2 regions of the Sphingorhabdus sp. M41 genome follow, and region 1 is predicted to be linked to the other one. Evidence: predicted binding sites of a transcription regulator. Region 1 holds the regulator's gene; the other holds the start of a gene.
What was found. The regulator LexA, encoded in region 1, represses DNA repair genes until DNA is damaged. The targets are predictions, from matches to a motif close to GTTCCNCNCTTGTTCT.

Region 1 (8,047 bases):
TTTTTTGCCCGGCTCTTCAAAACCGGCATCGCCTGACCGAGCAATTCGCTATCTGCTGATGATAATGTCCTGCCCAAATCCTTCTCGATCCACGGGGTCGCGAGCCGAACGAGGTCGGCATCATTTGCCTCGCGCATATAATGGCCGTTCAGATTCTGCAGCTTTTTCGTGTCGAAGCGCGAAGGCGATTTGCCGACGCCTTCCAGCGCAAACCACTCGATCGCCTGTTCCCGGGAAATGATCTCGTCATCGCCATGACCCCAGCCGAGGCGCAACAGATAGTTGAACATCGCGTCGGGCAATATGCCCATATCGCGATAGGCCTCGACGCCGAGAGCGCCGTGGCGCTTGGACAATTTTGCGCCGTCATTGCCGTGGATCAGCGGGATATGCGCATAGGCCGGTTCGGCCCAGCCCATCGCCCGGATCAGGGCGAGCTGGCGGAAAGCATTGTTGAGATGGTCATCGCCGCGAATCAGATGGGTGACGCCCATGTCATGGTCATCGACCACCACGGCGAGCATATAGGTCGGCGTGCCATCCGAGCGCAGCAGGATGAAGTCGTCGATCTCGCTGTTCTGGACCGAGACATCGCCTTGCACCATGTCAGCAATGGTTACCTTGCCAGAGGTTTCGGTTTTCAGCCGGATCACGAACGGCGCGCCTTCCGGGGCTTCAGACGGGTCGCGGTCGCGCCAGCGGCCGTCATAGCGCATCGGCTTTTTCTCGGCCCGCTGCTGTTCGCGCATTTCGGTCAGCTCTTCGGGTGTGGCGAAACATTTATAGGCATTGCCGGATGCCAGCAATTCATGGGCAACTTCAGCATGGCGTTCGGCGCGTTCGGACTGGAAGACGGTTTCGCCATCCCAGTCGAGGCCAAGCCATTCAAGCCCTTCAGAAATCGCATCAATCGCTTCCTGGGTGGAGCGCGCCTTGTCGGTATCCTCGATGCGAAGCAGCGCTTTGCCGCCGTGATGCCGAGCAAATAGCCAGTTGAACATCGCGGTTCGCGCGCCGCCAATATGCAGGAACCCGGTTGGGGAGGGGGCAAAGCGGGTTACGACCATATTTGTCTCTTTCGGCTGTTCAGCATCATTTGAATTCACGCTTGCAAGGTCCCTGTGATAGGTATTTGAAATGCGGGATGGATTGAGCCCGAATGGCACCTTAGGCACCGGTTCCGGTTCGACTGGCACCGCCCTTAGCACGCTGTTTCACCCGCGACAATTGTCTGATTTCCGGCGCGGGCCGCAACTCCCCAAATTGATTGAAATGCAGCTCGAGAAGGAGCGGGACCAGCTTCCCTTATGGGTGCCGGTGGCGCTTGGCTGCGGCATTGCGTCCTGGTTCAATCTGGCCAACCCCGCCTGGTGGCTGGCGTTTATAAGTCTGTGCGGCGGGCTCGGCCTGATTGCGGTCATGAACGGGCGAGATACGCGCGCAGGCAAGGCTTTATTCTGGTTCGCGCTGCTGGCCGCCATAGGCTGCGCGCTGATCTGGCTGCGTTCATGGAGCGTCGCTGCGCCGGTGCTGGAACGACCAATTGTCGTCACTTTCAACGCGGAGATCGAGCGGGTCGAGCCGGTTTTAGCGCGCGATATGGTGCGGCTGACGCTTGGCACCGGCGAAAATCCCGAATTGCCGCCGCGAGTTCGGGTGAATGTGCCGCTTGACCGGGCCAGTCCCGATTTGCAGGACGGTGCCCTGATCCAGCTGCGCGCCCGGCTGATGCCACCGGCGATGCCGGCGCTGCCGGGGGCCTATGATTTTTCCGAAAGGGCCTGGTTTCAGGGGCTCGGCGCGACCGGCCAGGCGCTGGGCGCTATTCAGATATTGCGCCGCGCCGATCCGCTTTTCGCGCTGTCGCGATACCGACAACAGCTCTCGGCTCATGTACAGGCGCGGATGGCCGGCGCTGCCGGTGCGATTGGCGTGACCCTGGCCACCGGGGATCGCGGCGCGATTGCCGAAGCGGATGCCGAAGCGATGCGGCGCAGCGGGCTGGCGCATCTGCTCTCGATCAGCGGGCTGCATGTCACTGCGGTTGTCGGGGCGATTTATCTGATGGTGCTCAAAAGTCTCGCTCTCTCACCGACACTGGCGCTGCGCTTTCGGTTACCGGTCGTGGCGGCCGGATGCGCGGCGCTGGCGGCGGTCGCCTATACCTTGTTGACCGGAGCGCAGGTGCCGACGATTCGGGCCTGTGTCGCGGCCTTGCTGGTGCTGGTGGCGCTGATGATGGGGCGCAGCGCGATCACCTTGCGGATGGTCGCTGCCGGCGCGCTCTTCGTGTTGATTTTCTGGCCCGAATCGCTGGTGGGACCGAGCTTTCAGCTCAGCTTCGCGGCGGTTACCGCGATCATTGCGTTGCACGAGCATCCGCAGATTAAGGCGCTGGTCATGCTGCGCGAGGAAAATCTGTTGCGCCGCGCCGGACGTTTTATTTTTGCGCTGTTCCTTACCGGGCTGGTGGTGGAAATCGCGCTGATGCCGATCGCGCTCTATCATTTTCACAAGGCGGGGCTTTATGGCGCATTGGCCAATATCGTCGCTATCCCGCTGACAACATTCGTGATCATGCCGCTGGAGGCGCTGGCTCTGGTGCTGGACAGCGTGGGTCTTGGCGCGCCGGTCTGGTGGCTCTGCGAGCAGGCGCTGAGCAGCCTGATCGGGCTTGCCCATTTTGTCTCGAGTAGACCCGGCGCGGTGACGATGTCGCCGACTATGCCGGTGCTCGCGTTCGGATTGGTGCTGCTTGGCGGGCTGTGGCTTTGTCTGTGGCGAGAACGCTGGCGTTATCTGGGGGCGATTCCGGCGATGATCGGAGCGCTGTTGATCGCCAACACCCGCGCGCCCGATATCTATATCACCGGCGACGGCCGCCATGTCGGCATTCGCAACGATCAGGGCGAGCTGGCGATGTTGCGCACACGCAGCGGTGATTTCATTCGCGACATTATCCGGGAAAATGCCGGAGTAGAAGGGGAATCGCAGGCGCTGGAAGACTGGACGAATGCCGATTGCAATGCTGACAGCTGTCTGGTCACTTTGCGCACGGACGGACGTGACTGGCATATATTGGCGACCCGCAGCTCGCATTATATTTCCGCTCTGGCTCTGTCCGCAGCCTGTCGCCGCGCCGATATCGTCGTCAGTGATCGGTGGCTGCCGGCAAGTTGCCAGCCGCGCTGGCTGAAGGCTGACCGCAACCTGCTGTCACAGGTCGGCGGCATGACCATCGATCTGGAAAGGCAGAAAATATCCACCGCGCTCGGCTGGACCGGCAGGCATATATGGACCCGCTATCGCTCCGTCAGGAATGGTGGTAACGACAGCGGCAGGCCGGATCAGTAGCGGCGCAGCAATCCGGCCATCTTGCCCTGGATGCGCACTTCGCCTTCGCCATAAATCTGCGGCTCATAGGCGGCATTGGCGGGATCGAGGCGGATGCTCCGGCCATCCTTGCGGAGATATTTCAGCGTCGCTTCTTCCTCGTGGATCAGCGCCACAACAATCTCGCCATCGCGCGCGACTTCGGTTTTCTGGATCAGCGCATAATCGCCATCGAGGATACCCGCGTCGATCATCGAATCACCGGATACTTCCAGCGCATAATGCTCGCCGGGGCCGAGCAGGGCGGCAGGAACGCTGAGCGCCGACTGGCCTTCCATCGCCTCGATCGGCGCGCCGGCGGCGATGCGGCCGTGCAGCGGGATTTCCAGGACATCATTATTGGCAGCCGGAGCAGGATTGGAAATGACTTCGCGCACCGGCGTTTCCGGGTGCAGCGAGACAACATTTGATGGGGCCGCTTCCTGCACGCCACCTTCCGGCAGTTTCAACACTTCCAGCGCCCGCGCCCGGTTGGGCAGGCGGCGGATGAAGTGCCGCTCCTCGAGCGCGCTGATCAATCGGTGAATGCCGGACTTGGACTTGAGCCCCAGCGCTTCCTTCATTTCCTCGAACGAGGGGGAAACGCCGCTATCCTTGAGTTTTTCATCAATGAAGCAGAGGAGTTCATGTTGCTTTTGCGTGAGCATGTCCAGTGTCCTGTTCTGGGAACGAATAAAGAACAATTAAGAAACAAAACGGGGGAAGTCAAGCGGGAAAGCACACAGGGTCCGGGCTGTTGAAGCGCGACGGCAATCCTTGCAGCGACAGCGCGGGGAGCGCGAGGACATATTATGTATGCATAGCCTGCCAAGCAGGTTGTCGAGCAGTGTCCAGCGGACTATTGATCAGCCCAATGCGCGCTTAAACCTGATTTGTTCTGATTTTAGTGGGGGCTCGGGCTCTTTCAGAGGGCGTTCCGCTTTCAGATTGCGTTCTTCGGCATTCTCGACACGGTTCCGGCCGCTCGACTTGGCCCTGTAGAGCGCAGCATCGGTTCGCGCGAACAACTGCTCATATGTCTCCCCATTACGGGCTGTGGCCACGCCAAAACTCGCAGTCAGACGGACATCGTTGCTCAGGCCGGAATGCTCGAGACTTTCGAATGCCCGCCGGATTCGGTCGGCCGACTGCTCTGCAGCGTTATTCGGGCAATTCCAGATGGCGATGCAGAACTCCTCTCCGCCGATTCGGCCGGCCGTGTCACATCCACGCACCATGTTTCCGATGAGTTTGCCAATGCCCGCGATCGCCTGGTCGCCCGCCTGGTGCCCCCAAATGTCGTTCACTTTCTTGAAGTGGTCGATATCGACTACCACCAGGCTCAGTGGCAGTCCCTCCGTCTGCGCACGTGGGAGAAGATTTCGCATCGACTCTTCAAACGCACCCCGGTTGCACAGCCCGCTGAGCGCATCACGCTCACTGCTTTCCCGCAGCGAAGTCGTCCATTCGGCGATTGTCGCACCGATCAGAACCGTGGCGGTGGTCACGCCTTTCACTCCGAGAACAAGCCCGATTAGGGAATAATAGATCGAGTCCCGATAGACCTCGGCCGGAATCGCCTGCTCAAACAACAGGGTCAAGGTTGGTCTTAAGAGGAAATCGGCAGCATGAAACGCCATGACCGCGATGATCGCAACATCGAACACTTTGCGGCGCCGCGCGGTGAGGAGCGTCGTCACGCCCATGGCGAACATGACACCGTAGCCCATATTGACGATGACCAGCCGCGAAGCGACTTCGTTGGATAAGCTGACAGCCACTCCCAGCACCAATGCGCTAATGAGGTAAACGACTGCCATGCTTCCTAGATGAAGCCGCTGCCCGGCGCGCTCGCAGACCGAAACCAGCATCACCGTCGTGCCCATAGTGTAGAAAAACTGCGTCAAATGGAAGACGTAGAAAGCATCAGCAGGCAGCAAATGGGTGATCAGAAATCCCGCCGCAGAAAGGGTGAAGGCAATGCCGTAGCCGAGCACGTGACGCTTCATGCGTCCTACTCGCCAAAGCACTGCGAAGGTCGCCGCGAAAAATAGCACCATGAGCGGTGTTACCAGTCCAAGAATTTGCGTCTGCATCGACCCTTAGTGCTCCTTTTCCAGTCGGTTAGTCCAATAAGGTTAATGGCGCGTTTCGGAATCGGACTTTGTCCATGGATTTTTAATTGTCTCACACAATTGGACGTCTCGACGACCCCACTTTGCCCAGCGCTGGCCAACCTTCTATCTGCGCACGGTATTTTTCATTCCCGTCAGATACGTTTGAAGGACACCGGATCTCAGCCGTTCAGTGCGCTATCAAGGTACCGATAGCGGATGACGATTATGGCAAGATCAAAATAAAAACTTTGAGAAGATTATCATAAGGCACTGATTCCAAGAGATTTATTCTGGATACTATGAATTATATCCCAACATAGGGCACCATCTCACCAACATCAGACGCTGCCGCATGAGCTGGCCGACATAGCAGTGCATTCGCCGCCGCCAAGACCGAAAGCTTAGCGCTGTCCTGGCTGTTGAAGGGCGTGATCCCGGCCTGGTCGACCTTCGCCCGCAGAAACTGGGCGCGGGGACCGTTGGCGGGGAGGGCTTCGCGGGTCGGGGCGCTCTGATAGTCGGGCAGATAGCGGGCGGCTCCGGCCATGAAGCGGATCAGCGGCAGCAGGAACAGGGTGGCCGCGACAAAGGCGGAGGCGGGATTGCCGGGGAGCGCCAATATCACCGTCTTGCCGAGCTTTCCGGCCATCACCGGCTTGCCCGGTTTCATCGCGATCTTGTAGAAATCGATTGCGGCGCCGAGCTTGCGGAAGGCGGGGCCGACCAGATCATGATCGCCGACCGATGCGCCGCCGATGGTGACGATGATATCGCAGTCTTTTGCGCTGTCCAGCGTCTGGCACAATATGTCCATATCGTCGGGAATGCGGCTCAGGCTGCGGGTTTCGGCGGTCAGGCCGCAGAGCATGGCTGACAGCATGACGTCATTGCTGGCGGGTATCTGGTGGGGCAGGGTGTCGCTGCCCGGCGCGACCAGTTCGTCGCCGGTCGAGACCACCGCCACGCGGGGCTGTGTGCCGACCGACAGTTCGCCATAGCCGGCGATAACCGCTTCGCCGAGCGCCGCCGCATTGAGCAGGCTGCCTGCGGGTAATCCGACGCTTCCTTGCTTGAAATCGCCGCCCTGATGCCGGATATGCCGGCCCTTCTCGGGTGAGGGTTCTGCTGTCAGTCGGATGGTGGCGCCGTCCGCTTCGACATTTTCCTGCATGACCACGGTATCGGCGCCTTCGGGCAGCAGGGCGCCGGTGAAAATGCGGGCGGTTTCTCCCGGTCGCAGCGCGCGGCAGGGCGGGCTTCCGGCGGGACATTCGCCGATCAGGGTCCACGGGCCGTTCCGGTCCTCGAAACGGATCGCATAGCCGTCCATCGCCGACATATCGGCCGCCGGCTGCTCGCGTCTGGCGATCAGGTCTCCGGCGAGATAGCGGCCGAGCGCATCATGGACGGAAAGCGTTTCGGCGGGCAGGCGGGACGCCAGCGCGATCAGTCGCTGCTGGGCTTCGTCCAGAGGCAGCAAGCTGCTCATTCCGCGACCCAGTCTCCTGACTTGCCGCCGCTTTTCGAGAGCAGCCGGATGTCGCTGATCACCATATCCTTCTGCATCGCCTTGGACATGTCATAGATTGTGAGAAGTGCGACCGAACAGGCTGTTAAGGCTTCCATTTCCACGCCGGTCTTGCCGGTGAGGCGGGCCATGGACGACACCTGGATACCATCATCGAGAAAGGTGAAATCGACCGCCACTTTGGTCAGCGCCAGCGGGTGGCACAAGGGGATGAGATCGCTGGTCTTCTTCGCCGCCATGATCCCGGCAATGCGAGCGGTCGCCAACACATCGCCCTTCTTCATGGCGTTCGCTTTTATAGCTTCCAAGACTTCCAGTTTCATCGCGATCCGGCCCTCGGCATGGGCCTCGCGGACCGTGTCGGCCTTGCCGCCAACATCAACCATATGGGCCGCGCCGTCGCCGTCGATATGGGTCAATTTGCTCATTGGGTTCCTGTCAGCAGTTCGCGGGTTGCGGCCTCCACATTATCCTGTCGCATCAAAGATTCACCTACCAAAAAGGCGCGGGCTCCGGATTGGGAGAGGCGCTGGCAGTCTTCATGGCTGAAGATACCGCTTTCCGACACCATAATCCGGTCGTCGGGCACCAGCTTCGCCAGCCGTTCGGTCTGGTCGAGGCTGGTCTCGAACGTCTTCAAATTGCGGTTGTTGATGCCGAGCAGCGGCGATTGCAGCTTCAGCGCCCGTTCCAGCTCCGCTTCGTCATGCACCTCGATCAGCGCGTCCATGCCGAGCGCCAGGGCTTCCGCTTCGATCTCAGCCGCCAGAGCGTCATCGAGCACCGCCATGATGATCAGGATCGCATCGGCGCCCAGCGCCCGCGATTCGGCGACCTGCCAGGGATCGACCATGAAATCCTTGCGCAGGCAGGGCAGGTCGACCGCAGCGCGCGCAGCCACCAGATATTCGTCCGCGCCCTGAAAATAGGGCTGGTCGGTCAGAACCGACAGGCAGGCAGCTCCACCAGCCTGATAGGCGCGGGCGTGAGCAGGGGGATCGAAATCCGCGCGGATCAGGCCCTTGGACGG
Region 2 (8,047 bases), 840 kb from region 1:
CCAAGATAGTCGATCGTTTCGCGTTCGATATAGAGGGACAGACAGTCATAGATGGTGTCGTGCATCGCCTCCATCACATCGGCATCGGCGGGGTCGGCGCGGTCGAGATCTTCTGCCAGTTGACGGGCCAGGAAACGCAGGCGACGTACGCGGTAACCCAGGTCGTGCCGACGAAAAAACTCCGCCGCCGGTTTGGTCGGTCCGCCGCTTTTATGCCCGACATTGTCAAGGCCAAGGCGCCGTATCTCCGCCCAGAGCGCGTTACGCAGCCCCGGATGGTTGTGCGCATTGGGATCGGACTTCGCCCGCCGCACCGTATGCGCGATATCCTCGATAACGGTCGCCAGCTTGAGGTGACCATAAGCGCTATAGGAAAATCCCGCGAGCTTGGCTGCCTTGTCCCGCGCCTTGCGACGCCAGGCAGCGACACGGGCAGCGGTCGGCCGGTCGAGGAAAAATGTGCGCCCGAACAGGCCCTCGACATGCTGCTCAACCTCGCCGCGCAAATTTTCGGTGATCAGCTGCATCTGGGTGATGCGGTTGGATCGTCCGGCAATGGCGTTGAGATTGTCGCGGATCGGCTGTTCGCGAGGAATATTGGAAATAGCTCCGAAAATTGTCGAGAAGAAGCCGGGCAGCGATTCATTCTCCTCTTCTTGCGCAGCCTGCAGCCGTTGCATCGCTTTGTCGCTCTTCGCAACGTCGAGATCGGGCCGCGGGTCAATATAGACGAAGCGTCGGTCGACCTCGCGTTTGGCCGGCCGGTTCTTCAATGCTTCAATCGCTTGCGCGAAGGGAGCATTGGCGAGCACCGATCCGTCGATCAGTACAGTATCCTCGGCTGTTCCGGCTCGAAACTGGTTGGGCAATATGCGCTTCAGAAAGGCTGAGCGGCCTTCCCAGACATATTCATGATCAGCAAGCAGTTCATCCAGTTCCCTCACTGTGAAGGGCGGGAAAGCGCCTGGAAAACTGGCGGTGGCGCGGCCGGCAAAAGTCAGTGCCGCCGGATCGGCAATCGCGTCGTCTCGCTTTCCTCTGGTCGAAAAGCCGATGGTGATGCGATGCTCCATCTCGAGCGCGTCGGGCGGACTGTGCAGCTGGAGCTTTTCCGGATGGCCAACGAAATCGGTCACCGTGACGAACAGGTCGAGTGGCTGTTCCGGGGGCAGCAGGCGCGGCCCGCGCTCGGTTGCCCGGACTGCAGCAAGCGCATCCCAGATCAGACCACTGAACACCTTGCCGCCAAAAGGCGGTGCGAACCAGCGCGCGCGGACGAAGCGGGAGAGCTTCATCTTGACCTCTTCTCGGGCTTCCTTCGACACGGTCTGCTCCACAGCACCGCCCTTGCGGCCCAGCGCCATCCAGGCAATCGGCTCGGCCCAGAATTTGGAGAAACGCGAAAGCGGCCGCGCATCGGGGTCGAGCAGCTTGTCGACATCGGCGGTGTGCAGCCACAAGTCGGTCAGCGGATCCAGCGACTGGCCCGACAATATCGCCTGCGACAGGAAAATCCCGTTGATCCCGCCCGCGCTGGCTCCGGAAATAATGTCCGGCAAAATGCGAAGTCTTGTGCCGGTTTCCTGCTCCAGCCATTCCAATATATCATAATAGATACCGCGGCTGCACTGGTCGATCCGCTCGCCGTCGTGAAAATCCCGGCTCGCCTGCGCCAGCTTCCAGATTTCCTTGGTGATGCCGTGCATATAAATGGCCAGACTAACGCCGCCATAGCAGATCAAGGCCAGTCTGAGTTCTTTCTGCCGCATGGCTTTTAACTACAGGATGGTGGGGAGGGTGCAAGCGCGAATGCACTGCCTGGTCCTCGTGGTGAGAAGTCCCTTGGCGTTCCTCCCGCTTCGGCAATATAAGCGGGGCTTTCCTACACCCGAGCCTCTTTGCTAAAGTTGCTCCATGAACCGGAAACAGGATCATTGTGCGGGCGATAGCAATCTGGCCCGTGCCTTCACGCGCCCCTTCTCAAGCTGAAATCATTTTCTCCATTAAGGGGTGTGACCCGTGTGACCCTGTTTTAAATTCTGATGGAAAACCACTGGCGTTCTTTATTTGTTCTGTTAGATAAACCGCATGGCCAAACCGAAGAAAAAATATGTCTGTCAGAATTGCGGCTCAATCGCGCATCGCTGGGAAGGGCAGTGCGGCGATTGTAGTGAGTGGAACACGCTCGTCGAGGAAGCGGGCGAAACGGTGTTTGCGTCTAAGCATAATCTGCAGACCGGCGGACGCGAAGTACGGCTGGTCGGGCTGGACAGCGAAATCGCGCTGCCGGATCGCAGAAAAACAGGCATCGCCGAATTTGACCGCGCCGTCGGCGGTGGTCTGGTGGCCGGATCGGCGACTCTTATGGGCGGTGATCCGGGTATCGGGAAATCGACACTCTTGCTGCAGGTTTCTGCGCGGCTGGCCGAGGCGGGGCTTTCGGTCGCCTATATTTCGGGAGAAGAAGCGGCAGATCAGGTGCGGCTGCGGGCGAGGCGTCTGGGGCTGGGCAAGGCGCCGGTCAAGCTTGCCTCGGCGACTTCTGTCCGCGACATATTGACGACCTTAGGCCGCGATGCGCCGGATTTTGTCGTGATCGACTCGATCCAGACCATGCACAGTGATCTGATCGAAGGCGCGCCGGGAACGGTGAGCCAGGTGCGCGCCTCGGCGCAGGAAATCATCAAATTTGCCAAGGAACATGGCACGATGGTGATGCTGGTCGGCCATGTCACCAAGGACGGCAGTATCGCCGGTCCGCGCGTGCTCGAACATATGGTCGACACGGTGATGAGCTTCGAGGGCGAGCGCAGCCATCAATATCGTATCCTTCGCTCGATCAAGAACCGCTTCGGCGGGACTGACGAGATCGGTGTGTTCGCAATGGAAGAAAAAGGCCTCACCGAAGTGGCCAATCCATCCGCCCTGTTCCTGACCGACCGCAGCGAAGAAGTGACCGGCGCTACCGTTTTCCCGGCAATGGAGGGTACGCGGCCCGTGCTGGTAGAGATTCAGGCGCTGACCGTGCGGCTGGCGAGTGGCGCAACCCCGCGGCGCTCGGTGGTCGGATGGGACAGTTCGCGGCTGGCGATGATCCTGGCGGTGCTGGAAGCGCGTTGCGGGCTCAGCTTTTCCGGCGCCGAAGTCTATCTCAATGTCGCGGGCGGTTACCGGCTCACCGACCCTGCCGCCGATCTGGCCGTGGCAGCAGCGCTGATCTCGGCCCATGCCGAGCGTCCAATGCAGAGCGATGCCGTGATATTCGGCGAAATTGCGCTGTCCGGGGAAATCCGGCCGGTCTCGCGCACGCCGCTCCGTCTGAAGGAAGCGTCCAAGCTCGGGTTCGACCGCGCGCTGATACCGGCGTCCGGCGAAAAAAGCAGTGACTCGATGAAGAAACTGCAATTTGCCAAACTCGCCAATCTCGTTGACCATATGCTCGAGCGTGACTAGCTAGAGACCATGACGGGTCTTGATATATTTGTACTGGTTTCGATGGGCGGAGCGGCGGTTCTTGGATTCCTAAGGGGATTCGTTCAGGAAGCGCTTTCCTTGCTTGTCTGGATAGTGGTTGTGGTCGGCGTGCGATTTTTGCACACGCCGATTTATGAGCGGCTGATCAGCCCGGTGGGCAGCGAGAGCGGAGCCTCCGTGCTGGCTTTTGTATCGATCGTCATCGTTATCTATGCGCTGGGTCGGTGGATCGCCAGATCAATCGGCGCACGTTCGCGCAAATCCGTTCTCGGTCCGATTGATCGCGTGCTCGGCTTCGGTTTTGGCATGATCAAGGGGCTGATCGGCGCGACCTTGCTCTATTTGCTGGCAGTTCTGGTCTATGACACCATCTATGGCGCGGACGAACCGCGACCGGAATGGCTCGCGAACTCTCGTACTTACCCGCTGCTGAACGCAAGTGGAAAAGCCATGGTCGACTTTGTGGAGGAACAGCGAAAGTCGACCGACGAGCAGGCGGTAGCGGACCAATGAGCGGAGCGCTTTATACCCGCGAGATCTTGCGTCTCGCGGTGTCAATTCCGCATCAGCAAAGGCTGGATAACCCTGATGGCACGGCAGAGCTGCGATCCAAGACATGCGGCAGCAAGGTCGCGGCAGACGTGATGATAAAAGATAGCGGTGAACTGCAGGATTTGGGTCTTGAAATAAGCGCCTGCGCACTGGGTCAGGCATCGGCCGCCATATTGGGCGCACAGGCCATCGGCAAAACAGCTGGCGATATTGGAACTGTGCGAGACAATCTGGCAGTTTTCCTGGAAGGATCGAGCGAGTCTCCCGGCGAATGGCCGGATATGGACAAGTTGGCAGCTGCCCGGGATCACAAGGGCCGTCATGCGGCGATATTGCTTCCCTATGATGCGGTGATCGCGGCGTTCACGGATGCCGCTGCCAGGAAACAGGCGGCCTGACCGATGGAAACTGAAACCCATATGGCCGATTTGCTGCTGGGCGGTTTCGTCATGCTCGGCGCGGCTTTGGTCATGGTGCTGGTGTTCCGGCGGTTCGGCATTGGCGCGGTTCTCGGTTATCTGATCGCCGGAGCGTTGATCGGACCGCAGGGCTTCCAGTTGATCAGCAACGCGGGAACCATTCTCGAATTTTCCGAGATCGGGATCATCTTGCTGCTGTTCATTGTCGGACTGGAACTTGCGCCGGCGCGGCTCATGCGCTTGCGTCAGGCGATCTTCGGTCTGGGCATGAGTCAGGTCGTGCTATGCGGCATTGCGCTGTTCCTGCTGATCATGGCTACAACCAACTTCACGCTGGCCGCTTCGATCGCGATCGGCCTGCCGCTGGCGCTCTCCTCGACCGCCCAGGTTCTGCCGATGCTGCAATCCTCGGGCAGGCTCAATACTCCGACCGGCGAAAAAGCCTTTTCAATCCTGCTGTTTCAGGATCTGTCTATCATACCGCTGCTGACGATAATCGCAGCGCTATCGCGCGCTCCACAGGACGAAGGTGGCCCGTCGGGCTGGTTGACCGCAATTTATGCGATTATCGCTATCGGCGGGCTTATCGCGATCGGCAAATATCTGTTGCAGCCGTTATTGAAGGTGATTGGCCGGATAGCCGAACGCGAACTGTTCATCGTTGCTGGCCTTGTTGCCGTTTTTGGCGGCGCTGCACTGATGGAGTTTATCGGACTTTCCCCCGCATTGGGCTCTTTCATCGCCGGGGTCATGCTCGCCAACTCTCCCTATCGTCATGAACTTGAGGCCGATATCGACCCGTTCCGTTCGCTATTGCTCGGCTTCTTCTTCCTTGCTGTCGGCATGATGCTCGACCTGAATGTCGTGATCGAAAATCCCGGCTTCGTGCTAGGCGCGGCTGTTGCGCTGGTAACGGTAAAGATCGCGATTATTTTCGGACTGGGCAAGCTGTTCGGCATGGATACCAACCCGGCTCTGGCGATGGGAATGCTGCTCAGCCAAGGCGGAGAATTCGGCTTTGTGCTCTTTTCCGAGGCTGAAAAAGCGCTTCTGATCGAACCCGAAGCGAGCAGCCTGTTCGGGGCGATTATAACCATTTCAATGGCAACCACTCCCTTTCTGATGCTGCTTTCGCGACGGTTCAGCTCAGGTGGAAGCAAATCGTCAGCGGATCTTGATGATCCCGGAAATGCCGACCGGGCATCCGTCATCGTGGTCGGGCAAGGCCGATTTGGTCAGACCGTATCGCAAGTGTTGATGGCTGCAAAAATCCCGCTCACTCTGATCGATATCAAACCCGAGCAGATTGATGTGCATCAGCAATTTGGCGCCAAGGTTTTCTACGGTGATGGCACCCGTGTGGATTTGTTGCGGCGCGCGGGAGCGCATGAAGCGGACGCCATAGTCTTCTGTATGGACGATCCTGACTTCGGTCCCGAACAGGTGCGCGCGATCGTGCAGTCCTTTCCCGAGACCAAGATGTTCGTCCGGGTTTATGACCGACGCCAGCTGATCGCGCTCAAGGGGTTGGGCATTGTCGGGATGAAGCGGGAAATGTTTGAATCGGCGGTCCATCTCGCACGGCAGACGATGTTCGCGATAGATCTGGATAGCAGTCTCATCGAAGAGGTCGACGAAGAATTCCGTCAGCGGGATTGCGACCGGCTGGAAGCGCAAATGAAGTCCGGCGGTGATATGCTCGCGGGCGCAGAGCTCAGATTCGAGAATAATCCTTCGCGGAAATTCTGACCCGCGTGCTGACGGAGTTTGCTAGGCTGACTCGTCCAGAAATGCGGCAACGTCTTCCAGATCGACGTCCTTTGCCAAAAATGACTGGCCGATGCCGTTGGCAAGCAGGAAGGGCAGGGTGCCGCCGCTCATTTTCTTGTCGTGCATCATATGATCGACCAGTCTCTGACCTGATGCCTCAACCGATGCTGTAGCGAGGTTGTACGGCAAGCCAACGGACTTTAAGTGTTGGGTCACTCGTTCCGCATCCGCTGGATCGCAATGGCCGCGCCGCACCGAATATGCAAATGCCAGCGCCATGCCGGCAGCGACCGCTTCACCATGGACCAGCTTGTTCGAGAAACCGGTCTCTGCCTCTAAGGCGTGGCCAAATGTGTGCCCGAGATTGAGGAGGGCGCGTCTGCCGCTGAGCTCTTTCTCGTCTTCTCCGACGATCAGGGCCTTGGCGCGCACGCTGTGGATGATCGCTTTGCTGAGCGCGTCAGGATCGCGGTCGAGAACCCTGCCGCCATTGTCCTCGCACCAGTCGAAGAAGCCAGCATCGCTGATCAAGCCATATTTGATCACCTCGGCATAGCCTGCGCGCAATTCGCGGTCGGGCAGGCTGTTCAGCACGAGCGGATCGATCAACACAAAACGGGGCTGGTTGAAGCTGCCGATCAGATTCTTTCCAGCCGAGCTGTTGATCGCCGTCTTGCCACCCACGCTGCTGTCCACTTGGGCAAGAAGGCTGGTCGGTATCTGAACAAAATTGCAGCCGCGTTTGACAATCGCTGCCGCAAATCCTGTGAGATCCCCGATCACGCCGCCGCCGAGCGCTACCAATGTGTCGGAACGCTCGATGCCCTGGGTCAGCAGCCAATCCGTCACTAGTTCCAGTTGACGCCAGCTCTTGCTCGATTCTCCGGCAGGCAGGCTTTTGACCATGAGATCGGTCCCGCTTCCGGCAAAGGCTTGCTGCAATTTCAAGAGCAGATGCGACTCTACATTCTCGTCGGTCAGAATGAAAAGTCGGTGATTGCTGGCCAATCTCTGCAAATGCATGCCAGCTCGCTCGAGAGCGCCTGGATCAACCAATATGGGGTAGCTATGTTCGCCTAGTTCAACTGTGATTTGGGTCAACGTTGCAATGCCTCGATTATCTTTTCTACGGTTATCTCATGGGGGGAGTCATTGCCCATTATATGAATAGGTGCGGTGGCGTAGACTGGGTTTCTGACGGCAGCCAGATCGGCCAAAATCTTTGCTGGATCGCCAGATTTTAGCAGGGGCCTAGTGTTGCGTCGAGAGACCCGCTTTACTAACGTATCGAGATCAGCATCCAGCCAGACAGCGATTGCCTCTTCCAGAATTACCGTCCGGGTCTCCTCATTCATAAATGCCCCGCCACCCGTAGCGATGACCTGACGGTCACCTTCTATCAGCCGCGCAATGACACGTCGTTCCCCATCCCGGAAATAGTCTTCGCCAAAACGATTGAAGATTTCTTCGACAGTGAGACCTGCTGCCCGCTCAATCTCTTCGTCCGCATCGACAAAGGCTAGGCCCAGCCGTTTTGCCAATCGCCGGCCGACCGTGGTTTTGCCCACGCCCATCAAGCCGACCAGCACAATCGACTGATCAGGCACGAAATCCGGCTTTTCACCGGAATTTCCATCGGAATTGTCGAAAGAGGCTTTTATGTTTTTGTCCATTCGGGCAAAGGCTATACAAGGGTTGGCTAAGGGTGCAAATTCCAATGCTGACTATGTTAGATTTTTAACCGTTCAAAAGATTGAGTCACATCGATGCCGCGTAAGTTGGTTTTTTTAATTTTGTTTGTCGCAATCCTGGTCGGTGCGACATTTGTTTTG

Region 2: the regulator LexA is predicted to act here: its motif matches at 2,059-2,074, upstream of radA (DNA repair protein RadA).

What each region holds. Positions count from the first base shown of each region.
Region 1 is NZ_CP014545.1:1,298,705-1,306,751, forward strand. It holds gene gltX (glutamate--tRNA ligase) at 1-1,067, opposite strand, end outside; gene AZE99_RS06230 (ComEC/Rec2 family competence protein) at 1,138-3,354, shown strand; gene lexA (transcriptional repressor LexA) at 3,348-4,040, opposite strand; gene AZE99_RS06240 (GGDEF domain-containing protein) at 4,239-5,468, opposite strand; gene AZE99_RS06245 (molybdopterin molybdotransferase MoeA) at 5,794-6,978, opposite strand; gene moaC (cyclic pyranopterin monophosphate synthase MoaC) at 6,975-7,445, opposite strand; gene trpC (indole-3-glycerol phosphate synthase TrpC) at 7,442-8,047, opposite strand, start outside.
Region 2 is NZ_CP014545.1:2,139,949-2,147,995, reverse strand. It holds gene AZE99_RS10250 (patatin-like protein) at 1-1,769, opposite strand, end outside; gene radA (DNA repair protein RadA) at 2,089-3,453, shown strand; gene AZE99_RS10240 (CvpA family protein) at 3,463-3,987, shown strand; gene AZE99_RS10235 (iron-sulfur cluster assembly scaffold protein) at 3,984-4,424, shown strand; gene AZE99_RS10230 (cation:proton antiporter domain-containing protein) at 4,428-6,194, shown strand; gene aroB (3-dehydroquinate synthase) at 6,216-7,316, opposite strand; gene AZE99_RS10220 (shikimate kinase) at 7,313-7,933, opposite strand.